One region of the Shewanella aestuarii genome, then DNA from elsewhere that is predicted to be linked to it. Evidence: predicted binding sites of a transcription regulator. Region 1 holds the regulator's gene; each other region holds the start of a gene.

Region 1 (10,536 bases):
CAAATCATTAAAGGTATTTTGTAGATGAACGCGTACTAAGCAATTCTCTTTGACCTCACCTTTAACTAATGCATAATGCAATTGATTATCAATAGTGTCGCGGAAAGTTACCATTTGGAACTCGCCAAAACGAGTGGGCAATTTACAGCTTGCTTCACGCACCACTGTGGTTTCTTTGGTGTTACGATACTCAATTAAATCAGCAATTGTACCGATTTTAATACCATGTTTTTCACTGAAGATCTCAAGATCTGGACGACGCGCCATCGTGCCATCTTCATTCAAAATTTCAACAATAACGCCAGATGGTTCAAGCCCAGCTAAACGCGCCAAATCGCAACCTGCTTCAGTGTGGCCAGCACGGGTCAATACCCCACCATCTTGCGCCATCAATGGAAAAATATGACCGGGTTGCACTAAGTCTGCAGGCTTTGCATCTTTAGCCACTGCAGCTTGTATCGTCACCGCACGATCATGAGCAGAAATACCGGTTGTCACACCTTCAGCGGCTTCAATAGAGACGGTAAAATTCGTTGAAAACTGGGCATTATTATTTGTCACCATCAGCGGCAAGCTTAATTGCTGACAACGCGCTTTGGTCATGGTCTGGCAAATTAATCCTCGTCCATAAGTCGCCATAAAGTTAATTGCTGCCGGTGTGACTAATTCAGATGCCATAATAAGGTCACCTTCATTTTCACGGTCTTCATCATCCATTAAGATAACCATTTTACCTTGACGAATGTCTTCGATGATTTCTTCAATACTGTGTAACGCCATGTGGGGAACCTTTTTGTTGTAATCGTCGTTGCTTGTGATGTTTTAATAGGGTAAATCTTTAAACCGATAAAGCTTGTTACTAACGCATAAAACCTGACTTTGCCAATAACTCCATCGTCACACCGCCACTTTCTGTATGTACAGCAGGGCCTTGCATTAGCCGTTCTAAATATCTTGCAATTAAATCCACTTCAATATTAACCGTGTCGCCAGCTTGTAAATTTAACAAGGTAGTTTCAGTGGCCGTATGAGGCACAATCGTTAACCTAAATAGGCACCCTTTAACTTCATTAACCGTTAAGCTCACGCCATCAATAGTAATTGAGCCTTTATGAGCAATATATTTAGTTAATTCAGTTGGCGCTGTTAACCAAAATTCTATCGCTTGACCGCGATATAAGCGCTGCTCTACTTTAGCAATACCATCAACATGACCACTCACCATATGGCCACCTAAACGCGTGGTGGCGGTGACGGCTTTTTCTAAATTCACTTGCTGACCAACTTGGTAATGAGCAAAGCCTGTTAAAGCGACAGTTTCAGCAGACACATCTGCCACATAGCCATCTGCCAAGGTTTGTACCACAGTTAAGCAAACACCATTAGTGGCAATACTGTCACCTAGTTTGACATCGGCTAAATCTAAACTACCACTTGCCACCGTCAGCCGAATATCATCACCTTTACGTTCGATTTTGCGTAAAGTACCTAAGGCTTCAATAATACCAGTAAACATAGTGACTCACTTATTCATGTGTTAGCAGGTTATCTATAAACCTAACGCTTATTTTAATTGAAACGAAATACAAAACGTGTGTCTTGACCGACATTTCGCTTATCTTTTAATAACATTTTTGGTGCCTGCTCGATTTTGTGGTAATCAGGTAGTTGCAGCATATTTCGTCCTGCGCTGCCTAACAGTTTTGCCGCTTGATATAACACTAACTCATCGGCCAAATTGTGTTCTATGACACTACCCGCTAATGTTGCACCCGCTTCAATAAGCACTGTGTTACAAGTTTGCCCCAAATGAGTCAACACACTGTGTAAACAGACTCTATTTTGCAAGTCCTTGCTAGCAATAAATACGTTAACATGAGCAGGAAATTGCGCTTTAACGGCTTCAGGGTAGTCAACCGTTGTCACCAGCAGTATTGGACTAGTAATTGCAAATAACTGATAATTCGCCGTCATTCGCGCTTTAGAATCTAATATAACTCTTATTGGTTGATGTATAGATGAGGGTGAAAGTGTATTTTTCAAGCTTCCAAGCTGTTCATAACGAACATTTAACTGCGGGTCGTCGGCAATAATCGTTTCGATACCTGTGATTAAAGCGCAATGACGAGCGCGCAACCTTTGCACATCACTGCGGGCCGCTGAGCCAGTAATCCATTTAGATACCCCATTTGATAAAGCCGTTTTACCATCAATACTGGCAGCCACTTTGACGGTAACCCAAGGCATACCGGTTTTCATACGTTTCATAAAGCCAAGGTTAACATCAAAGGCTTCGTCTTCAAGCAATCCTACGTCAACTTGAATACCTGCTTGTTCAAGCATGGCAATGCCTTTTCCGGCCACTTGTGGGTTGGCATCTTTTACCGCTACCACCACTCGGGCGATGTTGGCATTAATTAAACCTAATGCACATGGCGGAGTGCGACCATAATGACTACAAGGTTCAAGCGTGACATAAGCTGTTGCCCCTTCAGAACTAAACCCATTATCTTTTAACTGTTGCAAGGCATTAACTTCGGCATGCCCTTGACCTGCAACCTGATGGTAACCTTCACCGAGTATTTGATCATCTTTCACTATCACGCAGCCAACACAAGGATTAGGACGTGTGGTATACAGACCTTTACGGGCAAGTTGGATGGCTCGGCTCATCATCTGATGATCAAAAACACTAAAAACGGCCATGGTTGATTCTCTAAATAAAAGTCTATTTTTGTAATTTCGCGATAGCTTCGCCAAATTGAGACACATCTTCAAAAGCACGGTAAACGGATGCAAAACGAATATAGGCCACTTTGTCCAAATTCATCAATTGCTCCATCATCAAATTACCTATCATTTCTGAATCCACCTCACGTTCACCGGTAGCGCGCAATGTTGATTTTATTTTCGATAAAGCTTGTTCAATTTCATCGATGGATACAGGACGTTTTTCTACTGCGCGCAACATACCACCGCGTAATTTATCCTCATCAAAAGGCTGGCGAGAACCATCACGTTTGATAATTCGTGGCATAACTAACTCTGCACCTTCAAAGGTAGTAAAGCGCTCATGGCATTCGGTGCATTCTCGGCGACGACGAACTTGGTGACCATCGGCAACCAATCTTGAATCGATAACTTTGGTGTCTGTCGCGCTACAAAAAGGACAATGCATTCAACCTCCCGCAAAAATAAAATGGCCGCTAAAATTAGCGGCCATTTAAGTTTATCTTATTTATTGCTTGAGGTTAACTAGCATGTAAGAAACAGCTAAGTTAAGGTGCAAATTAAGCGTAAACGGGAAACTTAGCACATAACTCAAGCACTTGCTTTTTAACACGCTCAATTGTGGCTTGGTTAGTGATGTCATCTAAAATGTCACACATCCAACCGGCAAGCTCGATGGCTTGTGCTTCTTTAAAGCCACGACGGGTAATTGCAGGCGAGCCGATACGTAAACCAGAAGTCACAAAAGGTGAACGTGGATCGTTAGGCACAGAGTTTTTGTTCACTGTGATATTGGCAAGACCTAACGCAGCATCCGCATCTTTACCTGTAATGTCTTTGCTAATTAAATCAAGCAAGAACAAGTGGTTTTCAGTACCACCAGACACCACATTAAAACCACGTTCAATAAAGGTATTAGCCATCGCTTTTGCATTAACAACCACTTGTTGCTGGTATACTTTAAACTCAGGCTCTAATGCTTCTTTAAATGCCACCGCTTTACCGGCGATCACATGCATTAAAGGACCACCTTGACCACCTGGGAATACAGCTGAATTTAACTTTTTGTATAAGTCTTCATCATTAGCGGCTGAAATAATAATGCCACCACGAGGTCCTGCTAAGGTTTTGTGAGTTGTTGAAGTCACAACGTGAGCATGTGGAACGGGTGTTGGGTATACGCCCGCGGCCACAAGACCTGCAACGTGTGCCATATCAACAAATAAGTAAGCATTAATTTTGTCGGCAATTTCGCGCATTCTTGCCCAATCAACGATACCTGAATAAGCAGAGAAGCCACCAATCATCATTTTGGGTTTATGCTCAAGCGCTAAACGCTCCATTTCGTCGTAGTCAATTTTACCAGACTCATCAATACCGTATGGAATGATGTTGTATAACTTACCAGAAAAGTTAACTGGTGAACCATGGGTCAGGTGACCACCATGGGCTAAGTTCATACCTAAAACGGTATCACCAGGCTGTAATAATGTCATATATACAGCACTGTTAGCTTGTGAACCTGAATGAGGTTGTACGTTCGCGTATGTTGCGCCAAATAATTCTTTTGCACGCTCAATCGCCAAGGTTTCAACAACATCAACATACTCACAACCACCGTAATAACGCTTACCTGGGTAGCCTTCAGCATATTTATTGGTTAACTGTGAACCTTGCGCTTCCATCACGCGAGGACTGGTATAGTTTTCAGACGCGATTAACTCGATGTGCTCTTCTTGACGATTTGTTTCATCTTCAATAGCTTTAAATAATTGTGGATCATAATCCGCGATATTCATCGATTTCTTCAGCATGGTGACTCCAACGACAGGTTCTAATAATATTAAGTAGGGTTGCGCGGTATTCTACTCTGCCAAGAAAATTAATCACAGTGTTAACAACATGAAATTCACTGTGTTCTGAATTCAAAACGATTCCCGTTAGCTTGCTTGATGGATTGACCTAGTTAAGTCTTATTTTTTTACCTTAACCTGTCAGCCAAGCAGTTGAGTTCGCATCACAATAAAGTAGAATTAAGCCACTTTAGTTAACCCAATAGAGATCCTCATGGCTCAATTTGTATATAGCATGCTTCGTGTGGGCAAAATTGTTCCACCTAAAAAGCAAATCCTTAAAGATATTTCTCTTAGCTTTTTCCCAGGTGCCAAAATTGGTGTACTAGGTCTTAATGGCTCAGGTAAATCGACCCTACTACGCATTATGGCTGGCCTTGATACTGAAATTGAAGGCGAAGCACGTCCAATGCCAGGGCTTAAAATTGGTTACTTGCCACAAGAACCTAAATTAAACCCAGAACAAACTGTGCGAGAAGCCATTGAAGAAGCAGTCAGTGATGCCAAAAATGCTCTGACTCGTTTAGATGAGGTTTACGCTGCCTATGCTGAGCCTGATGCTGATTTTGATGCGCTCGCCAAAGAGCAAGGTGAACTTGAAGCAATCATTCAAGCTCAAGATGCCCATAACTTAGAGCACATTCTTGAAAGAGCCGCCAATGCTCTTCGTTTACCAGATTGGGATGAAAAAATTGAAGTCCTTTCTGGTGGTGAACGCCGTCGAGTTGCAATTTGTCGTTTACTGCTTGAAAAGCCTGAAATGCTATTACTTGATGAACCAACTAACCATTTAGATGCTGAATCCGTAGCGTGGCTAGAACACTTCTTACAAGAATACACAGGTACAGTGGTTGCTATTACCCATGACCGTTACTTCTTAGACAATGCGGCCGGTTGGATTTTAGAACTTGACCGTGGTGAAGGTATTCCTTGGGAAGGCAACTACTCTTCATGGCTAGAACAAAAAGATGCTCGTTTACAGCAAGAATCTGCTGCAGAAAGTGCACGCCAAAAGACCATTGCCAAAGAATTAGAATGGGTTCGCCAAGGTGCTAAGGGCCGTCAATCGAAAGGCAAGGCTCGTATGGCCCGCTTTGAAGAATTGAACACCAATGACTATCAAAAACGCAATGAAACCAATGAGCTATTTATTCCACCAGGACCTCGTTTAGGTGATAAGGTCATTGAAGTCACTCATTTAACTAAGTCTTATGGCGACCGAGTATTAATTGATGATTTATCATTTACGGTTCCTAAAGGCGCTATCGTCGGCATTATTGGTGCTAACGGTGCAGGTAAATCAACCTTGTTTAGAATGATATCTGGCACAGAACAACCCGATAGTGGCAATATTTCAATTGGTGAATCCGTCAAAATTGCATCAGTAGAGCAGTTCCGCGACTCAATGAATGATAAAAATACTGTATGGCAGGAAATTTCTGGTGGGCTAGATATCATGAAAGTCGGCAATACAGAGATCCCAAGTCGTGCTTATGTTGGACGTTTCAACTTCCGCGGCGGTGACCAACAAAAGATTATTGGCACACTGTCAGGTGGTGAGAGAAACCGTGTACATTTAGCCAAGCTTTTACAAGCTGGCGGTAACGTACTGTTACTCGATGAACCAACCAACGATTTAGACGTAGAAACATTACGCGCACTAGAAGAAGCGTTGCTTGAGTTTCCTGGCTGCGCCATGGTTATCTCGCACGACCGCTGGTTCTTAGACCGGATCGCCACTCACATTTTAGATTATCGTGATGAAGGTAAAGTTAACTTCTATGAAGGTAACTACACAGAATATTCAACATGGCTGAAAAATACTTATGGTGCCGATGTTGTAGAACCACACCGCCTAAAATACAAACGTATGAGCAAGTAAGCTAAATACTAATACTTTTAGCCAGTTAACATAACAAACAGTCACATATGTCTCTGTTTGTTATGTTTTTATCTTGTCTATGTCAAAATTTTGTCATTTAAATTCATTCCTAATCATAATCTGTTTGTAAAGACCTACTAACTTCAGTATCATCGTTTCTTAATGGAATTTTTTTGTGCACGACTGACTCTTTCATCAGTTCTTATTTCGTAGAGACGGGGGAATGTGTGCCTATGTGCAAGCAACTCTTTTGCTGCACTAGAGTCATTAATTCATAAGAACAAAGAAAATTAACTCAAATTGAAAAGTCAGAAACACACGATTGAAATAGCCAACCTACTAGTAACGATTAAAGACAAAGTGATCATATACAGAGAAGTTTTGTTACAAAACAAAGTTTACGCAAGAACAAATACTTAACTGCCCAAAACCAAACAGTCTATATAAAAGGCATTTTTCTAAAGGCGATTATCAACAAGCTTAAGATGACCGTTCAGAGAATCGCATCCCTGTTGGTAAGCTATTTGAGTGCAAAAATTCAAGACTTTATCCCAACGTCGCAAAAGGAGTTGTTTTTTTAGGGGGTTAATTAGAACAGGATATATAGCACCTGAGGCAATAACTGGCGAAAGGTTCCTGCCTCAGCCAATGCAAAAATACGGTTCGACTATCAACCCGAACCGTAACACTAACTTCAACCCATGGAGGCGGCAATTAATCCCGAAACTAAAACAGCGGGTATCCTTGTCGCATAATAATGAACAAAATCGCCATATTTGTCGACGTACAGAATATTTATTATACCTGCAAGCAGGCCTTCAACCGCAGCTTTAACTACCGAGAACTCTACAAGCAACTAGCTGTCAGAGGAGAAATTACACACGCTTATGCTTATGCTATTGCTCCTAACGACGATGGCCAAGTTAAGTTCCAAGACGCATTACGCTACATCGGCTTTGAAGTAAAAACAAAACCTTATATTCAGCGCAGTGACGGTTCAGCAAAAGGCGATTGGGATGTGGGCATAACCATAGATATGTTGGAATTAGCACCAGAAGTCAATGAAGTGATTTTACTATCCGGTGATGGTGATTTTGATCTCCTAATAAAAACCATTAACCGTAAATATGAATGTTTTACCCATGTGATTAGTGTTGAGGCGTTAACCGCAAAATCTTTAACAGATCAAAGCCAAGAATTTACGCCAATCACCCCAGAGCTACTTAAGTAAACCCATTATATATCAACTACTCGCAGCTAAAGCTACAGATATTACTGGAGTTACTGTAGAAGTGATTGTTTGGTTGATTGCGCAGGGGCGCCGTTGGAAATAGTTAAACAATATTTGGAACAACAGGAAAGTAATGAATAAGCACACACCTACAACTACCCTACTTTGGAGTAAAACGGCTCATTTTAGTGTGCAAATTTACTATGAAGATACCGATTTTTCAGGCGTGGTCTACCATCCAAACTTCTTGAAATATTTTGAGCGTGCGCGTGAGCATGTAATTGGCGCCAATATCTTACAACAACTCTGGGCAGAGCAAGGGTTAGGTTTTGCGGTTTATAAAACGGATATGATTTGCCATGAAGGAGTCGAATTTGCCGATGTTATAGATGTAAGAACTCAGTTTTGTTTTGAAAGTAAATATCGCACAATTTGGAAGCAAGAAATATGGCGCCCCCAAGCAAGTAAACCTGCAGTGACCGCCACCATAGAGATGGTATGCATGAACAAGCATCGTCAATTAAGCCCCATGCCTAACAATCTAATGAGCTTATTAAGTCAAGCTATGCCTGACTAGCCCCAGATATCGCTATTCATTTTACCCGTAGTGCTATGAGTTTTAGTGACTAATAGGCTGTTTATTCTCATCAATCTTCCACTGTTGGTGCTCAGCATGAAATCGTATCAATGCTTGCTCCAGTCCATCTGCCGCCATAGGTTTGGCAAAAATATCACCTTGGATCCTATCTGCACCAAAGGCTGTAATCGAATGATAAACGGTTAACGTTTCTACACCTTCGACAGTCACTTCAAATCCAAGCTCTTTGGCTAACGCTATGGTCATTTTGACGATATTTTTTGCTTGTTCATCCTGCTCAAATCCACTCAAAAAAGCTTTATCAATTTTTACTTCATTGACCGGCAGATAGCGTAAATAGGCAAGCGATGAATGACCGGTTCCAAAGTCATCAATAGCAACTTTCACCCCAATAGCTTGCAAGCGCTCAATGGTATCAATCGCTTGGGTATATGACTCCATCAATGCACTTTCAGTTATTTCAACCATTAAACTGTCAGCCGGCACCCGATAGTGATGTAATCTCTTGTTTATATCTTCCACTAAATTGTCACTATGCATGTCAGCACCAGAAAGATTAATCGCAACTTTGACAAACACACCTTGCTCACGCCATGTTGCAAGTTGAGAAATCACCTTATCAAGTACCCAATGACTAATTAAACTAATCATGCCGGTTTTTTCAGCTAATGGAATAAACTCATCCGGAGAGATATTACCTAAGCCATCATGATGCCAGCGGATCAGAGCTTCAACTTGTACGCATTGACCGGTTTTCGTTTCAACTTTGGGTTGGTAGACCATAAACAATTGATTTTGCTTTAGACTTTTTGGCAAGCTGTTAATAATCAATAATTCTCGATACTGCTTTTTATCGTCCCCTTGATCATAGTAAGCAATATCTTGATGATATTGTTTAGCTTTTTTTAATGCTAGGTCCAACCTTCGCAGCATAATACTTACATCGGCATGATGTTCCGCCATTGCCAATACACCCATTTGTACCTTAACGCTAATCGGCTGCTGTTCAATATAAAAGGGTAATTGCAGGCGTTGTTTAAGGTCTGACAGTTGAGCGGCGCTGACATTATGATTAAAAAATAACAAAAATTCATTACCATTCATTCGCGCCACAAATTGCGCCTGCAATGGCATGGAAGCAATTCGCTCAGCAAATGCTTTAAGTAAATGATCACCAAATACAAAGCCAAATAAATCATTCACAAACCGAAATTGCTTAATATCGACAAGTATAATCATCCCCTCAGCGTTAGGCATTTGACTGACAATTTTGCGTTTAAAGCCCACTCTATTAAATAAGCCTGTTAGCTTATCTTTTTCAACATTAAAGGGGATAGACTGTTGTAATTTGAGCAATGCTCTGATTAGCGGTAAAAAAGCGTTAGGGGTAGCACCAACATCGATGGGGGTAATATTGATAAGCTGTTTTTCAATGATGTGTGTGAGGAATTGCAAATAACGATGTTGACGCCAGCAATATAAGCCACCGACAATAACCACTAAGCTAAGTAAGCTTACAAAGAAAGACAGCCAATAAGCATCATTCATATAGTGTTGATAACTCTACCTTCATTGCATGAAAATAAGCACTTTTGTGGTCAATGGCAACAATCAAAAGTGCTCATTATTCTATTGATAACAGGTTACTCGTAGCTTTGCATAATTGAATGATAAATCTCCGAGAACTCATCACTGCCTAAGTCTTCCGGTGTGACAGGTAAGCCGCGTTTTGCAAATACATCTAAGCGCTGCTCTAATTCCTCACCAGCACGTAACTCACCGGTATAAAACGCAGCAGAGCGAATAAAATCAAGATAAGTCACTCTTTCAGGTAGGTAATGTAAATCAGCCCAACGCTCAACCACTTCCATAACTTCAGGGGCAAAATCCCAGCTTTTCAACACAGCTCGACCAATTGGGCCTTGCATTTTACGCACAAGACCACGTAATTGTTCGATACTGGTAAACAGCTCTGGGTGGATCTCAGCTTCAGATAATACTGGTAGAGCACCAATATTATGTACCAAACCAGCTAAGGTTAATGTTTCACGATCCAGTTTTTTAGATGGGTTACGCTTGTTATAAATATCCAGCATGGCGCAAGCCGATGCGGTGACTTCAATCGAGGTTTTCCATACTTCATCCATCACTTCCCACACCATTTCATTGGTAGAGATAAATAATTGCTCCATTGCAACCGAAGTGGTAATTGATTTAATTTGAATTAAGCCAATACGATTCA
Region 2 (10,536 bases), 600 kb from region 1:
TGTTAGGTTACCAAGTGATTACAGTGGGAATTGAAAAACGATTCGCCATACCTGCAATCCACCACCCACTTGGTAGCTCAAGCCTAAGCGTTCAAACTTTAAAATATCTGAACCAAATAAGTCAAAGCCAACCGGTTTAGTAAACTTTAGCGTTGCACCAAATTCATAAGCATGCTCTGTCATCACATCTTTACCGAAAGGCGTAATAAACCTTAATCGATCAAAATACCAACGCGCAGCGCCAAACACTCTTGGTTCAACTTGATAATTCCCCCACTGCCATTGAACCCCTAGTCCGATATCTAAGCTAGTTTGCAGTACAGAGTAACCTTCTGAGCGATCATTAAGGCTACTTCTGTAACCTGCATAATAAATGCGATTAACCCATACAGGTGTATATTTAGGGCTATCAAGCGAATATAACGATGATATGCCAGTGGAAAAGATACCGACATTACTACTATTGGCCAAATTATGGCCATAGCCTAAATCTAAATAGCTTTCTATGGTCAATTTATCGTTAACAAACCAATGATATTCTATTCCTGGCGTAATGGTTAACGTGCCAACCTTATCAGGAATTTCGCCTTCAGGAAGTTCTTCAAAAGAGTAATCAAAAAAGCCCAATGACAAAGGTAAACGTAACTTAACTAAGTGATCTTCTGCTTCATCAATATCCCAAGACATTGGAATATTCACTACCGCAGCACTTTGTCCTGAGGTTCGGTAAATACCGCTACCTATATAATTAGCAAAAGCATAATGGGAAGCATCTGGATTATTCTCGCTAACTTGAGAAAAACTTGCGGGGAAAAACAAGTAAGCCACAGCAAAGGCCATGGCTTTTATCAATATGTTGTCCTTGATCGGCAGACAACCCAGGGCAGCAAAAAGGTTATTTCTGCTCGTCATTAAAGTGATGCTCAGACATCATATGCCCAAGTTGGGTTGACTTGGTTTTAAGATAATCTTCATTGTAGCGGTTTTTACCCACTTGTAATGGGACACGTTCAGCCACTTCAATACCTACATCTTGCATTGCGATGACTTTACGAGGGTTGTTCGTCATTAAACGAACTTTTTTAACCCCAATTTGTTCAAGCATAGGCTTAATCATATCGTATTTGCGCATATCAGCTTGAAAACCTAAGCGCTCATTTGCTTCAACAGTATTCGCCCCTTGGTCTTGCAGCTGGTAAGCGCGAATTTTGTTCAACAGACCAATGCCACGGCCTTCTTGACGCAAATACAAAATAAAGCCCTGCCCAAGCTCTGCGATGGTTTGCATAGCTGTTTGCAACTGAAATCCACAATCACAACGCAAACTAAATAAGGCGTCACCAGTTAAACATTCTGAATGGATCCGCCCTAATATTGGTTCATTCGTATCTAATTGACCAAAGGTTAAGGCGACATGTTCTTTGCCAGTTTCAGTATCTTCAAAACCATGCATGTCAAACACGCCCCAAGGAGTGGGTAATGTTGAAGTGGCGATATATTTAATCGTCATGAATTAGACCTTACGACAACGCTCATTACTTGAGACTTATAAAACAAACCTAAAGACCAAAAGTAAGAGACCATATGGATTAAACTTACTGGTGTTTGACTAGATTTTTACGCTAAAACAGGGCTGAAATTAAAACTTATTCGGTGCGAAACCGGTTACCGCCTTTATGCCCATTTCACGACCAAGAGCCGTCATCGGATGAACAACAACTAAACCTTTAACAGTCTTTTTTAACTTACCCATGTCAGCTTGTTCAGCTTTGGTCAATTCACGTTTAAAAGGTAAATTTCTAACTTCACCACCCTCTTTGTTAAGCTGACGTGTTTGTTGACCTTTAACATTGGCTATGCGCTTTGTAACTGCCGTAATTTCTCTTTTGAACTGCATAATAATCGCTGTATCGCCACGCTGTTCAGCAGCGGCTAATTTACGACGAAACTTGTCTAGTTTATCATTAAGTGATTGCAGTTCTTGCTTTAAATTCATTACTTTACCTTTAAACTCACATTGAGTTGCATCAACAATCACAATGAAAGTAGCCAACTCGACAATTATAAATAAACCGCTTTGCGATTTAAGCTGGGAATTATATACCCAAAGCCTCATATTTTGCGAACATCTAGCCAAGGTTTATCAATAATTTTATTGATTTCATCAGATTTTGTAGGGGTATCTGCTAACACTGTCATAATCTGCTTGGGTTCAATACAAGCATCGTCGACTTTTCGGTCGCTTAACATTGACACTAATTTATCTAAGGCTTGCTGTTTCTGAATAAGCTCTTCAATTAACTGCTGCATGTGTTGCTGTTTTTGCTGCAAAAAAGTCAGTGCATCTTGATGATCCACTTTAGATGCGATCCCCAAAAAAGGCTTGATTTCTTCTAATGTAAACCCCAAGCTTTGACCAAGTTTTATCAACTGCAAATTGGCCAGCACATTATTTTGATAATCTCGATAGCCATTTGCTGCACGCTGCGGGTTAGCAATTAATCCTTGTTGTTCATAAAAACGGATCCGACTGGTTGTTAATCCACTTAATGATGCGACCTCACTTATCTTCACGCTATTGCCTATTGACCTTAAAGTTAGCTTTAAGGATATGCTACCAGCAAACTGGTAACAACAAACCATAAAAGATGAATATTAGCCCATTAAGTAAAGTATCAATATCTTCGCGTTTGAATTTGAAAAATCGTATCGTCAAAGCCGCAATGGAAGAAAACTTAGCCAATGCAAACCAGCAACCAGATGATGCGCTATACACCTTGTACCGTCGTTGGGCTAATGGTGGTGTGGGATTAATTATTACCGGAAATGTAATGGTTGATCGCCAAGCCATGACAGGCCCAGGCGGTGTCGCATTAGATGAGTTATCTGACTTATCAGCGTTTAAAAAATGGGCGGAAAGTGGTAAACAGAATAATACCCGTTTATGGATGCAAATTAATCACCCAGGCAGACAAGTCTATAAGGCCCTTGGAGGTAAAAATATTGCCCCTCGGCAATTGCTCTAGATCTAGGTAAACATTCAAGGTTATTTACTCTTCCTAAAGCCATGAACGAAGCGGATATTTTAGATGTGATTAAACGCTTTGTTACCACTGCGACACTGGCAAAATTAGCGGGGTTTGACGGGGTACAAATTCATGCTGCTCATGGCTATTTATTAGCCCAATTTTTATCTCCGCTCACTAATCAGCGAAGTGATAAATGGGGAGGGAGTTTAATTAATCGAGCGCGTTTATTAATCGAAATAGTCAAAGCCATTAAGTATGCATGCGGTAATGATTTTGATATTACGGTTAAGCTTAATTCGGCAGATTTTCAACGTGGGGGATTTGACATAGACGACGCTCGTCAAGTGATTGATATGTTGAGTGTCATCGATATAGATTTGATTGAACTTTCTGGTGGTAGCTTTGAAGCGCCCGCAATGCAAGGCAGGACTGCCGATGAGCGAACATTAGCACGTGAGGCTTATTTTTTAACCTTTACTCAGCAACTCGCGAAAACCTCACCAGTCCCCTTAATGTTAACTGGCGGAATTTATCGCTTAGCCACAGTGAATAATGTTTTGCATGCAGGTTTTGCATTATGTGGTATTGCTAGCGCACTTGCCTATACGCCAGATTTAGTAAATCGTTGGCAATTAAACCCAAACTTTTGTGTGAAAATTAATCCCCCAATTGGCACAATAAACCACTAGCAAGTTTAGCTACCATGGCATTAGTGAAGCGGCAATTGAAACGAATGAGCTTGGGTGATAAACCGCGATTAACCGACTCAGCCCTGTTCACTTTAATCACAGATAGAATACGCTTTACCCAAAAAGCGAAAGCATATAAACAACAACTAGATAGATCTAATCTGAAAAAATAATCACTAAAAAAAGATAGCTACAAAAAAGGGTTAACAACCGTTAACCCTTTAATTTTTTTAATAATTAGCTTTAGATCTACTCATTGAGATAATGTATTTGTTGATTACTGCTGCCACGCCACTTGAGTGAAGGGTCAGCTTTATCTTGTTCAAACTTGCCGTCAATTAACACATCAACATGATCAATCACAGCCTGTTGTTGCGGGGTTAAATTAGCCCGTTTATAACCCGACCATAACCAAATATCTTTGCCAATACATTCGCTTTTCACCCGTTTAACCAACTGTAATACAGCGCTTAAATTTGCTGGATACAGCGGGTCTCCGCCACTTAACGACAAACCTTTACGAACAATACGTGTGTCTTGTAAATCAGTAATAATTTGATCTTCTAATGCTTGGGTAAACTCATGCCCAGAATCCACTCGCCAAGTTGACTGATTGTAGCAGCCACGACAGGCATGGTCGCAGCCACTCACAAACAAGGTACAACGGGTACCAGTACCGTTAACCACGTCAACCGAATGATAGACATGATAATGCATTAGATGTGCTTCACTCTGCGCTTCACTTCTTCTTGTTTACCATAATTAAATGGTCTTGCATCTGGACTGCCCAAGTAGCCGCATACGCGACGAGTAACCGACACGCGACTAGGTTCATGATTGCCACATTTGGGGCAAACAAAACCTTTACTAGTACAGTTAAATTCGCCCACAAAGCCACAGTCGTAACACTCGTCGATTGGGGTGTTAGTGCCGTAATATGGCACCCTTGTATAACTGTAATCCCACACTTGCTCTAACGCTTCAGTGTTGTGCTGCATGTTAGGGTATTCACCGTAACAGATAAATCCACCACTGGTGATTTCTGGGTAAGGCATTTCAAAATCAATTTTGTCAAACGGATTCACTTTTTTCTCAACATCTAAATGGAAGCTGTTGGTGTAGTAACCTTTATCGGTTACGCCTGCAATGAGGCCGAATTGTTTGGCGTCAATACCGCAAAAACGACTGCACAGGTTTTCACTTGGCGTACTGTATAAGCTAAAGCCATAACCGGTTTCTTCGGTCCATCTGACAGTGGCTTGCTTCATGTATTCAATAATGGCGATGGCTTTTTTACGTAATACTTCATTGTCATAAACATGCGTATCATTGCCATAAAGAGCGTTAATGGTTTCATGTAAACCGATAAAACCTAATGAAATTGACGCGCGACCATTTTTGAAAATTTCAGACACATCATCATCAGCTTTTAATCTCACCCCACAAGCCCCTTCCATATACAGAATGGGCGCAACACGGGCTTTAACACCCACTAAACGGGCGATGCGCGTATCTAATGCTTTACGGGCAATATCTAATCGTGCATCTAATAATTCGTAGAATGTCGTTTCATTACCACCAGCTTCGATAGCAATACGCGGTAAGTTAATGCTAACCACCCCTAAATTATTACGACCTTCATGAATTAACTGCCCATCTTGCTCAAATGCCGATAAAAACGAACGACAACCCATTGGGGTTTTAAATGAGCCAGTTACTCGCTCAACTTGCTCATAATTAAGGATATCGGGATACATTCTCATGCTGGCACATTTTAGTGCCATCTTTTTGATATCATAATTAACGTCTTGCGCTTTATGGTTAACACCATCGCGGATAGCAAATACTAACTTAGGGAAGACCGCTGTTTTATGGTTTTTACCTAAACCAGCCATGCGCACAGTTAAAATAGACTGCTGAATTAAACGTGATTCCCAGCTTGTTCCTAAACCGAAACCAAACGTCACAAAAGGGGTTTGTCCATTGGCGGTATGTAAAGTGTTCACTTCATACTCAAGTGATTGAAATGCGTCATGACACTCTTTTTCTGTTTGCGCCATCGCAAAAGCGTCAACGTCTTTTACATCCCATTTTTGCGCGACAATGCGATGCTTTTGATAACTTTTTTGAACAAACTCAGCTAGCACTTCATCTATACGATTAATGGTCGTGCCGCCATAAATATGACTCGCCACTTGAGCAATAATTTGTGCGGTGACAGCTGTTGCAGTTGAAATCGATTTGGGTGTCTCAATCTCTGCATTACCCATTTTAAAACCGTGGGTGAGCATGCCAGCCAAATCAATCAGCATACAATTAAACATTGGGAAAAAAGGTGCATAGTCAAGATCGTGATAATGGATCTCACCACTTTCATGAGCAGCGACAACATCTTTTGGTAATAAATGAGATTTAGCATAATGCTTGGCCACAATGCCCGCTAATAAATCGCGCTGGGTAGGAATAACCTTGGCATCTTTATTGGCATTTTCATTCAGAATGCTTGAGTCACTTTGCTCAACTAAGCCACGGATTTCACAATTTAGTTTACTTTTCGCTTCACGGCGAACATCACGATCATGACGATACTCAATATAATGCCGTGCAACCTCTTTATAAGGCCCCGACATCAGTTCATTCTCAACCGCTTTTTGCAGGTGATGAATCTCGACTTCGTTTTGATTGCTAAATTGCTGCTCAACAATAACTGCTAAAGTTTGAGCGTAGTCATTATCTGATTGGCCTGCAGACTCCATTGCTGCAATAACAGCGTCTTTAATTCGACTATGATCGAACTCTGTACGGCAACCATCCCTTTTAATAACAACCAACATAACAAACTCTCCAACGCAACACAGATACCTATATATCTGTACAAAAAGCAAACCAAACACAATATATAGTGTATTAGGCGCTAAATTTACACTAGGCGTCTTGATCTAGATCATGATTTTAAAGGCTAAGAACAAGCAAAAAGAATTTGTGTCGGTAGGGCCAATGAAACAAAATTTGCCACTTGACCCCACAGTAAAAAGTCGATAATGAGCCGTATATGATAACAAGCTGATCTAGTTTTTTATGATAGCTTTAATAAGATGACTGATGTTTTCTACGGCTTGTCTGCCCGCTAATATGGCATCTTTTGCACGATGAAACTCCATGGTGCCAATACCACTGACATCTGGCACGATGCAAATGTCAGGCGGGTCTCCCATCAAGCGCGCACGTTTATGGCGCTGTTCAAGAATCTCCATAGATTGTGACATCACCGCCAGCATACCTGGAGTTGATTTGCCTCGTTGAGAAAACTTATCACTAATACCTGTTAAGTACTCTTTTCCCTTACCCCATAAATCCATAAACCCAGACTCTGGCTGCTCATCCCTTGCAACAATGCCGGTAAATTTGGGTGACTTACTGACCAACTGCTGTGGTAACAACTGTAATTGTGACCGACGATGACCGTGAAGATCCACCGCAATCACAATATCTACCCCAAGTGAACGACATAAAGAAACCGGTACAGGATTAACCACAGCACCATCAACTAACCAATGACCATCTTGTTGCAACGGCGGCAAAAAGCCGGGCATTGAGCAAGATGCTCTAACTGCATGGCGTAATTCACCTTGCTTAAACCAGACCTCTTGACCTGTGTATAAATCTGTTGCAACCGTTGCAAAAGGCCGTTTCAATTGTTCAATATTTATGGCACCGATTTGTTTTGACATAACATCAAACACTTTTTCACCACTGATAAGGCCACCCTTTCGCCAGCCAATATCCATCAGTCCAAGTACATCCCAACTTGAAAACCCACTTACCCAGGCTTTTAATTCAGGCAAATGATCATTAGCATAAGCTGCACCCACCAGCGCACCTACTGAACAACCGGCAATTTTATCGGGGTAGATACCTAACTCGGCCAGTCCTTCTAACACTCCAATGTGTGCCCAACCTTTAGCAGCACCACTGCCTAAGGCTAACCCAATCGTTAAACCATTATTTTTATTTGATTTATCCATAAATACTGCATGACTCCTTACAAGTAGTTAATGGCTCAATGATATTTCGCAAATAGCATAAACAAGCACGGCTTTGTTGGCTATAGTCAGAGTAACCAGTTATAATACTCGGCTATTATTTTCTAGGGGATTTACCGTTGCAGTTTACTGATTTTTCGCTTGATAAACGCTTGTTAGACAGTTTAAAACATATGGGTATCAGTACCCCTACTGAAATTCAACAACAAGCCTTACCTATTGCTTTAGCTGGCAAAGATTTGATGGCCTCATCAAAAACCGGCTCTGGTAAAACCTTGGCGTTTTTATTGCCAGCGATGCAACGGATTATTTCATCTCGCCCGCTTTCTAAAAAAGACCCACGAGTACTGATACTGTTACCAACCCGAGAATTAGCCCAACAAGTCTATGGCCAATTACGCTTATTGGTAGCAAACACCCAATATAAAGCAATTAGCGTATTAGGTGGGGAAAACTTTAACGATCAAGCTAAAGCCCTATCCCGCGACCCACACTTTATTGTCGCCACTCCAGGCCGCATTGCCGATCACCTACAACAACGTCATTTGTTTTTAAATGGCCTTGAGTTATTAATATTAGATGAAGCGGATCGCATGCTTGACTTAGGCTTTGCCGAGCAACTCAAAGCCATTAATGTCGCAGCAGACCATAAACGTCGTCAAACCTTAATGTTTTCTGCAACCTTAGATCATGACAGTATTAATGACATTGCCACAACTTTATTAAATAACCCAAGTCATGTGGCAATTGGTGCCAGTTATGCTGAGCACAAAGACATTGAGCAAAAAGTGTTTTTTGCCGATCATTTAGATCATAAGCAAGCGTTATTAAGCCACATACTTAAGCAACCTGAACATAAACAAACGATTGTGTTTACCGCAACCCGTGCCGATACTGACCGATTAGCAACATTGTTGGCCGAGCAAGGGTTTTCTACTGCGGCGTTAAGTGGTGATTTAAAACAATCTGCTCGTAATCAAATTATGGACCAATTCAGTCGTGGTCAGCAGCAAGTATTAATCACCACTGATGTCGCTTCTCGCGGCCTAGATTTAGTTAACGTATCTTTAGTGGTTAACTTTGATATGCCTAAATTTGCTGAAGAATATGTGCATCGCATTGGACGTACGGGTCGTGCCGGCGCAAAAGGGGTGGCGATTTCGTTTGTTGGCCCCAAAGATTGGCAAAACTTTTTACAAGTGCAAACTTTTTTACGCAAAAACTTCAATTTCAGTACCATTGATGGCTTACCCGCTAAGTTTTCTGGTTTAAGTGCCAAAGCAGACAAAGCCGTAGGCCATAAAGTCGCTGCTAAAGCAAAGGCTAAAACCAAAGCTAAGAGTGCAGTAAAAGCAAAAGCGGCACCTAAACGCGATAAGCGATTTATTACTGGTGTGGATATTGGTGATGCGCCTATGCGCCGCAAAGCCAAACCAACAGCCATTGTTGAACAAGATATTTTTGACAAAAATAGTCAAGATTTAGATGATTAATTTTTAGTCGCCAATTAAATTACCTTGGCACTAATATTGTTAGATTAGGAAAAAACATGAAAGTTTGTGGTGTAGAATTAAAAGGTGGCGAAGCCATCATCGCATTATTAAATTATGAAGGCGAAACCTTCAATGTACCAAGCTGTCGTCAAATGTCGTTCAGCATTTCAAACTCAGCAAGCACTGAATCGCTTCGTGAGTTTCATTTTGCTTTCCATAAATTAATGGCTGACTACAAGGTCGATCAAATTGCCATTATTGAACGTGAGCAAAAAGGTAAATTAGCTGGAAGTGCCACCTCATTCAAATTAGAAGCGGCAATTCAAATCACTGAACTACCTGTGGCAATCATTTCACCTGTTACCATTAAAGAGCAAATGAAGCGCAACCCTCCTCAAGCAGACTTTGACTCATTAGATTTAAAACGCGTGCAAAAAAATGCCTTTGATGTGGCTTATGTTCACCAAAATCGTCTGATTTTTGGTAAAGCGTAAATTAGTTATAAATTAGGGCTTTATGACAACATAAAGCCCTTTTACTAAGCAAGATGCCTATGACAAACATCAAACCTCGCAAACCTCAAGCGCCCCCAAAAATGCCGCTAAAATCGGCCAGCCAAGCATTAAAACCTAAAACCGATATTCGCCAGTTAGTCACCAGCGCAGACATTAGCAAGCAACACGCTGAACGCAGTCCTTTACGCTATATCAAGGGGTATCGACCTGAACTTATCGCACAAATTCAAACCCTAGTTGATAACCATGCTTTAGCTGATCATCTACTCAAGCGTTACCCGCAAGTGCATGACGTGAGAACCGATAAAGCCCTATACGAATTAGCGATGTCGCTTAAAAATGAATTTATGCGTCAGTCTGATCCTCTGTCAAAAGTGATTTACGATGATAAAATCAGCTTAAGCCATCAGGCATTAGGTTTGCACACTTACGCAAATCGCCGACAAGGCAATAAAGTTAAGGCTAAAAACGAAATACGCATTTCATCACGGCTTAAAACCATACCATTTGATTTACTAAAAATGGTTGTAGTGCATGAATTGGCGCATTTACGGGAAAAGGAGCACAACAAAGCTTTTTATCAGTTGTGTACATTTATGCAAGCAGATTACCACCAGCTTGAATTTGATATGCGGTTATTATTAATTGCTGAAGAAGTAGAACAATCGCCCTACCCATAAAAAATCCCCGAATAAGCCAGTTTATTCGGGGATTATTTTTTATAGATTCATGTTTGAATGACTTATTTAACCCAATTCCATCATCAT
Region 3 (10,536 bases), 1.1 Mb from region 1:
ATAAATTAAATAACGTGCAACTCAATTTGTAATGGACTAGCATTACAGCAGATTCCTTGGAGAGATTACAGCATTATTTTAATGTCAGTTAAAGTTTCCAACTGAAAATTTGTCAAGCTATTTTTATATTTAACTAACGCTTTAAACCACGGTATGCTAGCTCAAATATACTAAACAAAGTCTACCTACAGACAAAATATAAAAGGTAAAACACATGTTTGAAAGCCTAAGTGCCCTTCCTGCAGATCCTATTCTTGGTTTATTAACCCAATTCCGAGCTGACAATAATTCGAATAAAGTCGATTTGGGTGTTGGGGTTTATAAAGACCCACAAGGCCACACCCCAATTCTAGATTGTGTCAAAATAGCTGAACAGCGTCGCACTGACGCTGAAGATACCAAGGTTTATATCGGCCCTACAGGCTCAGCTAACTTTAATCAATTAATGACCGAATTGGCTTTTGGACATGATCACCCTGCCTTACTTGCAAATCGTATTCGAACAGTGTCTACACCAGGAGGTACCGGTGCACTGCGTGTGGCAGCTGACTTTATCAAACGCTGTAACCCCAATGCAGTTTTATGGGTAAGTGATCCGACTTGGGCAAATCATACTGGTTTGTTCGAAGCAGCTGGTATTACCGTAAAAACTTATCCTTATTATGACTACGACAGTAAAACGTTAAAGTTTCAACAAATGATAGATGCTCTTAAACAGATCTCAAAAGATGATGTTGTTTTGCTACACGCATGTTGTCATAACCCAAGCGGCATGGATTTAACCAATGACCAATGGGATGAAGTCATTAGTGTCACTGCTCATCAAGGCTTTACGCCACTTATCGATATGGCTTACCAAGGTTTTGGTGTGGGTGTTAACGAAGATGCCTATGGCGTTCGCCAAATGGCTGCAGCAGTTGAAAACATGATTTTATGCAGTTCATGTTCTAAAAACTTTGGCTTATATCGTGAACGAATTGGCGCTTGTTCAATCATAGGCAAAGATTCTGCCCAAACTGATATTGCATTTTCTGTATTGTTATATGTAATTCGTTGCATTTACTCCATGCCACCGGCTCATGGTGCAGCGATAGTTGAAACCATTTTGGCTGATGATTCGTTAAAGCAACAATGGCTCGATGAATTAACCGTAATGCGTGATCGCATCAACGGTAACCGTCAGATGTTAGTAGATAAGCTAATAGAAAATGGTGTTGATCGTGATTTCAGTTTTATTGCTAAACAAAAAGGCATGTTTTCATTCCTGGGTGTAAATCCAAATCAAGTCGAAGTACTTAAAAAAGACTTTAGTATTTACATGGTGGGTTCAAGCAGAATTAGTATCGCTGGTATTAGTGAAGCAAACGTAGATTATCTCGCAAAGTCAATTGCGAGTGTCATTTAATTAGATTTAAAAAAGCTAGGGCTGTTAACCTTATTGGGTAACAGCCCTTTATTTCAAATTAAGTATAAGCTAGCTGTTTTGCTTGGCAAACTCATTCATAAAGGCAACCAACTTTTGCACACCTTCAATAGGCATAGCATTGTAAATACTGGCACGCATACCACCAACAATACGATGCCCTTTTAGCGCGACAAGACCAGCAGCCTCGGCTTGTGCTAAAAATTTAGCATCTAAACTGTCATCAACTAACTGAAATGTTACGTTCATACGAGAGCGATTTACTTTAGCCACCCCGTTTTTGTAAAAAGGATTGCTATCGATACATGCGTACAGTAAATCCGCTTTTTGTTGATTTACTTTTTCAACCGCATCAATACCACCGATCGATTTTAACCATTCAAACACTTCCGCCGCTAAATACCAAGCATAGGTAGGCGGTGTATTAAACATTGAATCGTTATCTTTGGTGATCTTGTAATCCATAATTGATGACTGCACTAAACTAGGCAAGCTCAACATATCATCACGAACGATCACGATAGATAAACCTGATGGTCCAATATTTTTTTGTGCACCAGCATAAATTAGTCCAAAACGACTCACATCGATATTATGCGACATAATGGTTGATGATAAATCAGCAACCACTGGCCATGGACTATCAATAGAGTCAAAAACTTCAATACCATCAACGGTTTCATTAGCGCAATAATGCACATAACGATAATCGTTATCCAGTGAGTGTAAGTCTGGCAAGGTAACTTGCTGTAAACCATTTACTGTCTCAACAATATTGATTTCATCAATTTGTTGATCACCAGCGATACGTCTAGCTTCTTGTATAGCTGACCTAGACCATTGCCCTGTGGTTAAATATAAAGCACGGCCATTGTCGCCTAAAAAGTTAGTCACAACATTAGTAAATTGGCCACGACCACCGCCATGCATAAATAGTACATGGTAATTATCTGGTATGGCCATCAACTCACGTAATGTGGATTCTGCTTGTTTGGTTAGCGCGATAAATTCTTTACTACGGTGACTAATCTCCATCACCGAAACCCCAAGACCATTCCAGTCAATAAACTCACGTTGAGCTTTTTGCATTACCGCTTGTGGCAACATTGCGGGACCGGCACAGAAATTATAAATTGCGCTCACAAACAACTCCTTACAGCACTTTGATAAATGTATTCTTTGATTCAACTAATAGTAAGGATTTTATAACTTGATGAATAGCGTAAAATTGCCCGTTTTAGATGAAATTTATTCCGCAAAACAAAACGAGCGCCATTAGGCGCTCGTTTAAAGAATAAAAGCTAACAATTATTCGTTAGAATTATCAGTTGCAGACACATCGCCAGTATCAGCTACCACAGTATTTGTGCTATCCGATTCCAAAGTAATTGGTTGACCGTTTTCGTCTAATTCATCATCTGATTGAATTTCGTCAATTCGTTGTAAGCCAACTACTTTTTCATCTTCAGCAGTACGAATTATGGTCACACCTTGAGTGTTTCGACCAATGATTGATACGCCATCAGCAGGTGTACGAACCAAAGTGCCTTTATTACTGATCAACATGATTTCATCGTTATCACCAACTTGTACCGCACCAACAACAGCACCGTTTCGTTCGCTTACCTTAATTGAAACCACACCTTTCGTACCACGGCTCTTAGCAGGATACTCATTTAATTCAGTACGCTTACCATAACCGTTTTCAGTCACGGTTAAGATAGCGCCATCACCTTTTGGTACGATCAAAGAGACTACTTTTTGTCCATCTTCAAGCTTGATTCCACGGACACCTGTAGCTGTACGACCCATAGGACGAAGCGCTACGATTTCTTCACCTGATTCAGGATCAATTTTAGCTTCGCCGGTTTCAGAATCACGTGCTTTCTCGTTAAAGCGGACGACTTTACCTTCATTAGAGAACAACATGATGTCATCACTACCTTCAGTGATAGCAACACCAATTAGCTGGTCACCCTCTTTAAGATTCACCGCAATAATACCGTTTGCACGAGGATTGCTGTAAGCCGTTAGCGCGGTTTTCTTCACGGTACCGTCAGCAGTCGCCATAATAATATACTTATCATCAGCATATTCACGTACCGGTAAAATTGCGGTAATGCGCTCACCTTCAGACAATGGTAATAAGTTAACAATGGGTCGACCACGAGCAGTACGGCTAGCAAGTGGTAATTGATACACTTTTAACCAATACATTTTACCAAAGTCAGAGAAGCACAAGATGGTATCGTGAGTATTGGCAACCAGAAGTTTCTCAACAAAATCTTCATCTTTTACTTTCGTTGCTGCTTTACCTTTACCACCACGACGCTGTGCCTGATAATCAGACAGTGGTTGATACTTGGCATACCCTAAGTGAGAAAGGGTCACAACAACATCTTCTTCAGTGATTAAGTCTTCAAGACTCATGTCAATTTCATTGGCATTGATGACAGTGCGACGTTCATCACCATATTGCTCTAAAATCTCTTCCAATTCTTCTTTGATGACTTCCATCAAACGTTCAGGACTACGAAGAATATGTAAAAGACCAGCAATAAAAACTAATAACTCTTCATACTCGGCTAGGATCTTGTCATGTTCTAAACCAGTTAGACGGTGTAAACGGAGTTCAAGAATCGCTTGCGCTTGTTGTTCAGTTAAATAGTACTGTCCATCTCGGATCCCATATTCGGGTTCTAACCACTCTGGACGAGCTGCATCATCGCCTGCTTTTTCAAGCATGCCTTGTACATGACCAAGTGCCCAACCTTGAGCAATTAATTTCGCTTTTGCTTCCGCTGGGGTTGGCGAGGCTTTAATTAACGCAATGATAGGATCGATGTTAGCAAGTGCAATCGCTAATGCTTCAAGGATATGAGCACGTTCACGAGCTTTACGTAATTCGAAAACGGTACGACGAGTTACCACTTCACGGCGATGAAGAATGAAACACTCAAGCATTTCTTTTAGGTTGAATAACTTAGGCTGGCCGTTGGTTAATGCCACCATGTTAATACCAAAAGAGCACTGCATTTGAGTTTGAGCGTACAGGTTATTAAGCACAACCTCGCCTACTTCACCTCGCTTGATCTCGATAACAATTCGCATACCGTCTTTATCAGACTCATCACGCAAACCGCTAATACCTTCAATTTTTTTATCTTTAACTAACTCAGCAATTTTCTCAATTAAACGAGCTTTGTTCACTTGGTATGGAATTTCGTGAACAATGATACGTTCGCGGCCATTCTCTTCCGTTTCAATTTCAGCCTTTGAACGCATAATTGCGCGACCACGACCCGTTTTGTAGGCATCAATAATGCCTTTACGACCGTTAATCGATGCTGCTGTTGGAAAGTCTGGTCCAGGAATATATTCCATTAGCTGTTCGATCGATAAGCTTGGCTCATCAATTAATGCTAAACAACCTTTGACAATTTCACTTAAGTTGTGTGGCGGAATATTGGTCGCCATACCTACCGCAATACCTGATGAACCATTGATTAATAGGTTAGGTACACGAGTTGGTAAAACCGCCGGGATCATTTCAGTGCCATCATAGTTAGGCACAAAGTCTACGGTTTCTTTTTCTAAGTCAGCTAACAATGAGTGCGCCAACTTTTCCATGCGGATTTCGGTATAACGCATTGCCGCTGCGGAATCACCATCAACCGAACCAAAGTTACCTTGGCCGTCAACTAAGGTGTAGCGTAACGAGAATGGCTGCGCCATACGAACAATGGTGTCATAAACTGCAGTGTCACCATGCGGGTGATACTTACCAATAACGTCACCGACAACACGAGCGGATTTTTTATATGGTTTGTTCCAATCGTTTTTGAGTTCGCTCATGGCGAATAATACGCGGCGATGTACCGGCTTCAAGCCGTCACGCACGTCAGGTAATGCACGTCCAACAATTACACTCATAGCGTAATCGAGGTACGAATTCTTTAGTTCGTCTTCAATGTTAATTGGCGAAATAGATGAAGCCAGATCAGTCATAAACTGCGCGTTCCCCTGAAAATGAGCTAACGATTGTTATTCCATAAAATCGTCATGCTTTAAAACGTGATTTGGCATTCTAACACAGATAAATATTGTCGCCAGAGTTAACGCGAATCAAATTGAACAATCGATTAAAAAATTACTAAGGTATTAATTGTATTATAGGTTTATCTATTATCGATTCCTTTTTGCTTTACCTTAACTTTATTTACAGCATTTTTTGAATAGCATTTAAACAATTTGAAAGCGCGTTTGATTATTTTGCGAGCATCTACGCTGAATTATTATTTAAAAGCCCAGTTAAATGTTATTCGCTTCTCTATTAAATATTGCTCTAGTCGTTATAATGGCGGCAATCGAATAATCTTAGGTTACAGCTATGTCTACAGAATCCTCTTCACCTATCAATGTCGACCCACAAGAAATTGCTAAATTTGAAGCAATGGCACAAACATGGTGGAACCCCAACGGTGAATTCAAACCATTACACCAACTGAATCCATTAAGGTTAAATTACATCGACCAAACTGCTGGCGGTATTTTTGATAAGAAGGTATTAGATGTAGGCTGTGGCGGTGGAATTTTATCTGAAAGCATGGCTAAAATTGGTGCTCATGTTGATGGAATTGATATGGGTAATGAGCCATTAGAAATTGCGCGTTTACATGCATTAGAAAGCCAAGTGAGCGTAAATTATCTAAAAACAACTGCTGAAGATCACAGTAAAACTCATCAAGCACATTATGATGTTGTTACTTGTATGGAAATGCTTGAACACGTGCCTGATCCATTATCCGTTATTAAAGCCTGTTGCGATATGGTAAAACCCAATGGTTATGTGTTTTTTTCAACGATTAATCGTAACTGGATGTCATATCTGCAAACCATAGTTGGCGCTGAATACTTACTAAAGATATTACCCGTTGGCACCCATGACCACAGTAAATTTATTAGGCCGTCTGAATTAATGTCGTTAGTCGATAAAACGGATTTGCTATGTAAAGATGCACTGGGTATTGCCTATAACCCAATCAATGGGGTGTTTAAGTATACCAAAAGTGTAGAAGTGAACTACATGATAGCGACCCAAAAGATTGATTGATCTTTATTCTTAACCGATTTAACGAGGCCAGTGTGCAGCAATATAATATCAAAGCGATTTTATTTGATCTTGACGGTACATTGGCCGATACGGCCCCCGATTTAGTTCATGCCCTTAATTTAAGTTTACTTGAATCAGGTTTGCCTTCTACTGACTACCATAAAGTTTGCCATGCGGTAACTCATGGTAGTTTAGCGTTAGTCAAAGCTGCCCAACCTCAATTAGCAGAATCACAGCAAAAACAGCTTCAGCAAGCTTTGTTACGTCATTACACTCATATCAATGGGCATAAAAGTATCTTGTACCCAAAAATGGCTGAACTGCTTGACCATTTGGATTCTGTAGGTATGCCGTACGGTGTGGTAACAAATAAACATGCTTCTTTTGCCAGACCATTGGTTGCCAAATTGGGCTTAACTCACCGTTTGAAATCTTTAATCAGTGGCGACAGCACTATTCATCCAAAACCACATAAAGCGCCAATGCTTTTAGCTGCGCAACAGTTAAATACACTGCCTAAACATATCTTATATCTAGGTGATGCAGAGCGCGATATTGTTGCGGCTAACAATGCCAATATGATTGCTGGTGCTGCCCATTGGGGTTATTTATCCGCAACCGATTCACCGACATCATGGCCAGCAGATTTGCATTTTGCTTCGAGTGAATCGCTGTATGAATACATATTCAAAGCCGTAAAATCAATTTAGCCAGTTACATTTGCGGTCATAGTTTTGGCTAACATCAGATTTGATAAAAGATCAATCTAAAGATTCACCTCAAATTTCGATCGCTGATTTTTTTTGCGATCAATTTAACATTAAAAATAGCTCAAAGATTCATCATCCTGTAGAAAAGCTATATAAATTTGGGCTCTAGGGTTAGCTTTCACTAACACTGAAAAATATCCTCAACTTATCCACAAGATATTAAAAAAATTGTGGCTTGCAATATGCGCTCAACCTCACTATCTTGTATGTTAGATTTTAAATAACACCATATCTTGTGTGTCAAATGCAATCACAGACACTACAAAGACACAATTTGTTTTTGTAGACTTAAGCTGAACGGGTTACTTCATCAAGCAAATAACATCGTCGCCGTAAATGCTTCGCAATGATTGTTTTTACAAGGGAACGTAAGCGTGATTACTGTCGATCGTCATCATGTATAGACGCAAGCAATCACTACAATAGATATAATCAAGGCCTCTCTTCAATGAATAGCAATATGACTGTCACTAAACGTAGTGGCGAGCGTGAAACCATCGATTTAGACAAAATTCATCGCGTGATCACTTGGGCTGCCAAGGGATTAAAAAATGTCTCAGTATCTGAAGTAGAACTGAGATCGCATTTACAGTTTTTTGATGGGATCCCCACTGAAGCCATACATGAAACCATCATAAAAGCCGCGGCAGATTTAATTTCACCTGAAGCACCTGACTATCAGTTTGTTGCAGCACGATTAGCTATTTTCCATTTACGCAAAAAAGCATTTGGCCAATTTGAGCCGCCTAAACTTTACGACCATATCACCCGCCTAGTTGAAATGGGCAAGTATGATATGCATCTCCTTGCCGATTACTCTCGTGAAGAGATCGACACCTTAGATAGCTATATTGACCATTGGCGTGATATGAACTTCTCCTATGCTGCCGTTAAGCAACTAGAAGGTAAATATTTAGTTCAAAACCGTGTTACCCACGAAGTTTATGAAAGTGCTCAGTTTTTATATATTTTAGTTGCTGCATGCTTGTTTGCTAAGTACCCCAAAGACACTCGTTTGAAGTACATCAAAGATTTTTATGATGCCACTTCAACCTTTAAAATTTCCTTACCTACGCCAATCATGGCAGGGGTGCGCACGCCAACACGTCAATTTAGCTCTTGTGTATTAATTGAGTGTGATGACAGCTTAGATTCAATCAATGCTACCGCATCCTCAATTGTTAAGTATGTCAGTCAGCGTGCAGGTATTGGCATTAATGCCGGCCGTATTCGAGCCTTAGGGAGTCCAATTCGTGGCGGTGAAGCATTCCACACTGGTTGCTTACCTTTTTATAAATATTTCCAAACCGCGGTTAAGTCTTGTTCACAAGGCGGTGTTCGCGGTGGTGCGGCCACCCTGTTCTATCCTTTATGGCACTTAGAAGTCGAGTCTTTATTGGTACTAAAGAACAACCGCGGTGTTGAAGACAACCGTGTCCGTCATCTTGATTACGGTGTGCAATTAAATAAATTAATGTATCAGCGCTTGATCAAAGGCGGTGATATTAGCTTGTTTAGCCCATCAGATGTACCAGGCTTATACGATGCCTTCTTTGAAGATCAAGTTGAGTTTGAACGTTTGTATTTACAATATGAACAAGATCCAAGCATCCGTAAGAAGAAAATTAAAGCTGTAGAGCTATTTTCACTGATGATGCAAGAACGTGCTTCAACAGGTCGTATCTACATTCAAAACGTCGACCACTGTAATACACACAGCCCGTTTGATTCAAAAGTCGCTCCAATTAAGCAGTCCAATTTATGTTTAGAGATTGCGCTACCGACCAAACCATTAACCAACATTGATGATCCAAATGGTGAAATCGCGCTATGTACTTTATCTGCACTTAACCTTGGTGCAATAAAAGATCTTAACGAGCTTGAGCCTTTAGCTGAACTTGCAGTACGTGCATTAGATAACTTATTGGATTATCAAGATTATCCGATAATCTCTGCCAAACTGGGTTCAATGAATCGCCGCACCTTAGGTATCGGTGTGATTAACTTTGCTAACTACTTGGCCAAAAATGGCATGAAATATTCAGACGGTTCAGCAAACAATCTAACCCATAAAACATTTGAAGCCATTCAGTTTTACTTGTTAAAAGCTTCAATGACATTAGCCAAAGAACAAGGCGCATGTCCGCTATTTCACGAAACCACCTACTCTCAAGGTATTTTGCCAATAGATACCTACAAGCGTGATTTGGACAAAATATGTGATGAGCCTTTGCACCTGGATTGGGAAACATTACGTAGTGATATTAAACAATACGGTTTACGTAATTCGACTTTATCTGCATTAATGCCGTCTGAAACGTCATCACAAATTTCAAACGCAACCAATGGTATTGAACCTCCACGCGGCTTAATCAGTGTTAAAGCCAGTAAAGATGGCCAATTGAAGCAGGTCGTTCCAGATTTTGACACCTTAAAAGATCAATACGAGTTACTTTGGAACATGCCAAATAACGATGGGTATCTGCAACTTGTTGGCATTATGCAAAAGTTTGTTGACCAAGCAATTTCAGCAAACACTAACTATGACCCCACAAAATTTGAGAACCGTAAAGTACCAATGCAAACCCTATTAAAGGATTTATTAGGTGCTTACAAATTAGGTGTTAAAACACTTTACTATCACAACACCCGTGATGGAGCTTCTGATCAACTTGACGATATCACCACAGTTGAAAAAGAAGATGAAGGTTGTGAAGGCGGCGCTTGTAAGATTTAACCTCAAACAGGTTTTGCGTTGAATGGAAAGTTTTATGCGGGGGATTACCCCCGCTATTTTGGGATACATGAACAATGGCTTATTCTACATTTTGTCAAATATCTAATGATGCCACCAAAGAACCAATGTTTTTTGGTCAAAGTGTCAATGTTGCTCGCTATGACCAACAGAAATATGAAGTTTTTGAAAAGTTAATTGAAAAACAATTATCTTTTTTCTGGCGTCCTGAAGAAGTCGATGTCAGTCGTGATAAAATTGACTATTCAAGTTTGCCAGATCATGAAAAGCACATTTTCATTTCTAACCTGAAATATCAAACATTACTTGATTCCATTCAAGGGCGTTCACCAAACGTGGCATTTTTGCCTTTGGTATCACTACCAGAGTTAGAAACGTGGATTGAAACATGGTCATTCTCTGAAACCATCCACTCTCGCTCATATACTCACATCATTCGAAATATTGTTAACGATCCTTCAGTGGTGTTTGACGA

The links. Region 1 encodes NrdR, which represses ribonucleotide reductase genes. Its sites were predicted from a motif close to AAACACNANATNTNGTGTTT; they were not measured.
Region 2: the regulator NrdR is predicted to act here: its motif matches at 6,607-6,626, upstream of nrdD (anaerobic ribonucleoside-triphosphate reductase).
Region 3: the regulator NrdR is predicted to act here: its motif matches at 7,528-7,547, upstream of nrdA (class 1a ribonucleoside-diphosphate reductase subunit alpha).

The regions. Positions count from the first base shown of each region.
Region 1 is NZ_CP050313.1:923,959-934,494, reverse strand. Features, by position in the region: gene ribBA (bifunctional 3,4-dihydroxy-2-butanone-4-phosphate synthase/GTP cyclohydrolase II) at 1-780, opposite strand, end outside; gene HBH39_RS04320 (riboflavin synthase) at 860-1,516, opposite strand; gene ribD (bifunctional diaminohydroxyphosphoribosylaminopyrimidine deaminase/5-amino-6-(5-phosphoribosylamino)uracil reductase RibD) at 1,570-2,706, opposite strand; gene nrdR (transcriptional regulator NrdR) at 2,729-3,178, opposite strand; gene glyA (serine hydroxymethyltransferase) at 3,291-4,544, opposite strand; gene HBH39_RS04300 (hypothetical protein) at 4,510-4,659, opposite strand; gene ettA (energy-dependent translational throttle protein EttA) at 4,798-6,465, shown strand; gene HBH39_RS04290 (NYN domain-containing protein) at 7,223-7,696, shown strand; gene HBH39_RS04285 (thioesterase family protein) at 7,830-8,273, shown strand; gene HBH39_RS04280 (putative bifunctional diguanylate cyclase/phosphodiesterase) at 8,316-9,842, opposite strand; gene HBH39_RS04275 (HDOD domain-containing protein) at 9,938-10,536, opposite strand, start outside.
Region 2 is NZ_CP050313.1:1,526,442-1,536,977, reverse strand. Features, by position in the region: gene HBH39_RS06925 (hypothetical protein) at 19-852, opposite strand; gene ribA (GTP cyclohydrolase II) at 896-1,510, opposite strand; gene HBH39_RS06915 (YibL family ribosome-associated protein) at 1,640-1,996, opposite strand; gene HBH39_RS06910 (MerR family transcriptional regulator) at 2,113-2,574, opposite strand; partial or broken gene HBH39_RS20095 (NADH:flavin oxidoreductase/NADH oxidase family protein) at 2,649-3,891, shown strand; gene nrdG (anaerobic ribonucleoside-triphosphate reductase-activating protein) at 3,968-4,435, opposite strand; gene nrdD (anaerobic ribonucleoside-triphosphate reductase) at 4,435-6,552, opposite strand; gene rssA (patatin-like phospholipase RssA) at 6,787-7,743, opposite strand; gene HBH39_RS06885 (DEAD/DEAH box helicase) at 7,881-9,254, shown strand; gene HBH39_RS06880 (DUF3010 family protein) at 9,311-9,748, shown strand; gene HBH39_RS06875 (YgjP-like metallopeptidase domain-containing protein) at 9,850-10,449, shown strand; gene HBH39_RS06870 (peptidoglycan DD-metalloendopeptidase family protein) at 10,516-10,536, opposite strand, start outside.
Region 3 is NZ_CP050313.1:2,018,049-2,028,584, forward strand. Features, by position in the region: gene HBH39_RS09110 (amino acid aminotransferase) at 215-1,405, shown strand; gene serC (3-phosphoserine/phosphohydroxythreonine transaminase) at 1,475-2,566, opposite strand; gene gyrA (DNA gyrase subunit A) at 2,732-5,431, opposite strand; gene ubiG (bifunctional 2-polyprenyl-6-hydroxyphenol methylase/3-demethylubiquinol 3-O-methyltransferase UbiG) at 5,814-6,536, shown strand; gene HBH39_RS09130 (HAD family hydrolase) at 6,569-7,246, shown strand; gene nrdA (class 1a ribonucleoside-diphosphate reductase subunit alpha) at 7,755-10,043, shown strand; gene nrdB (class Ia ribonucleoside-diphosphate reductase subunit beta) at 10,118-10,536, shown strand, end outside.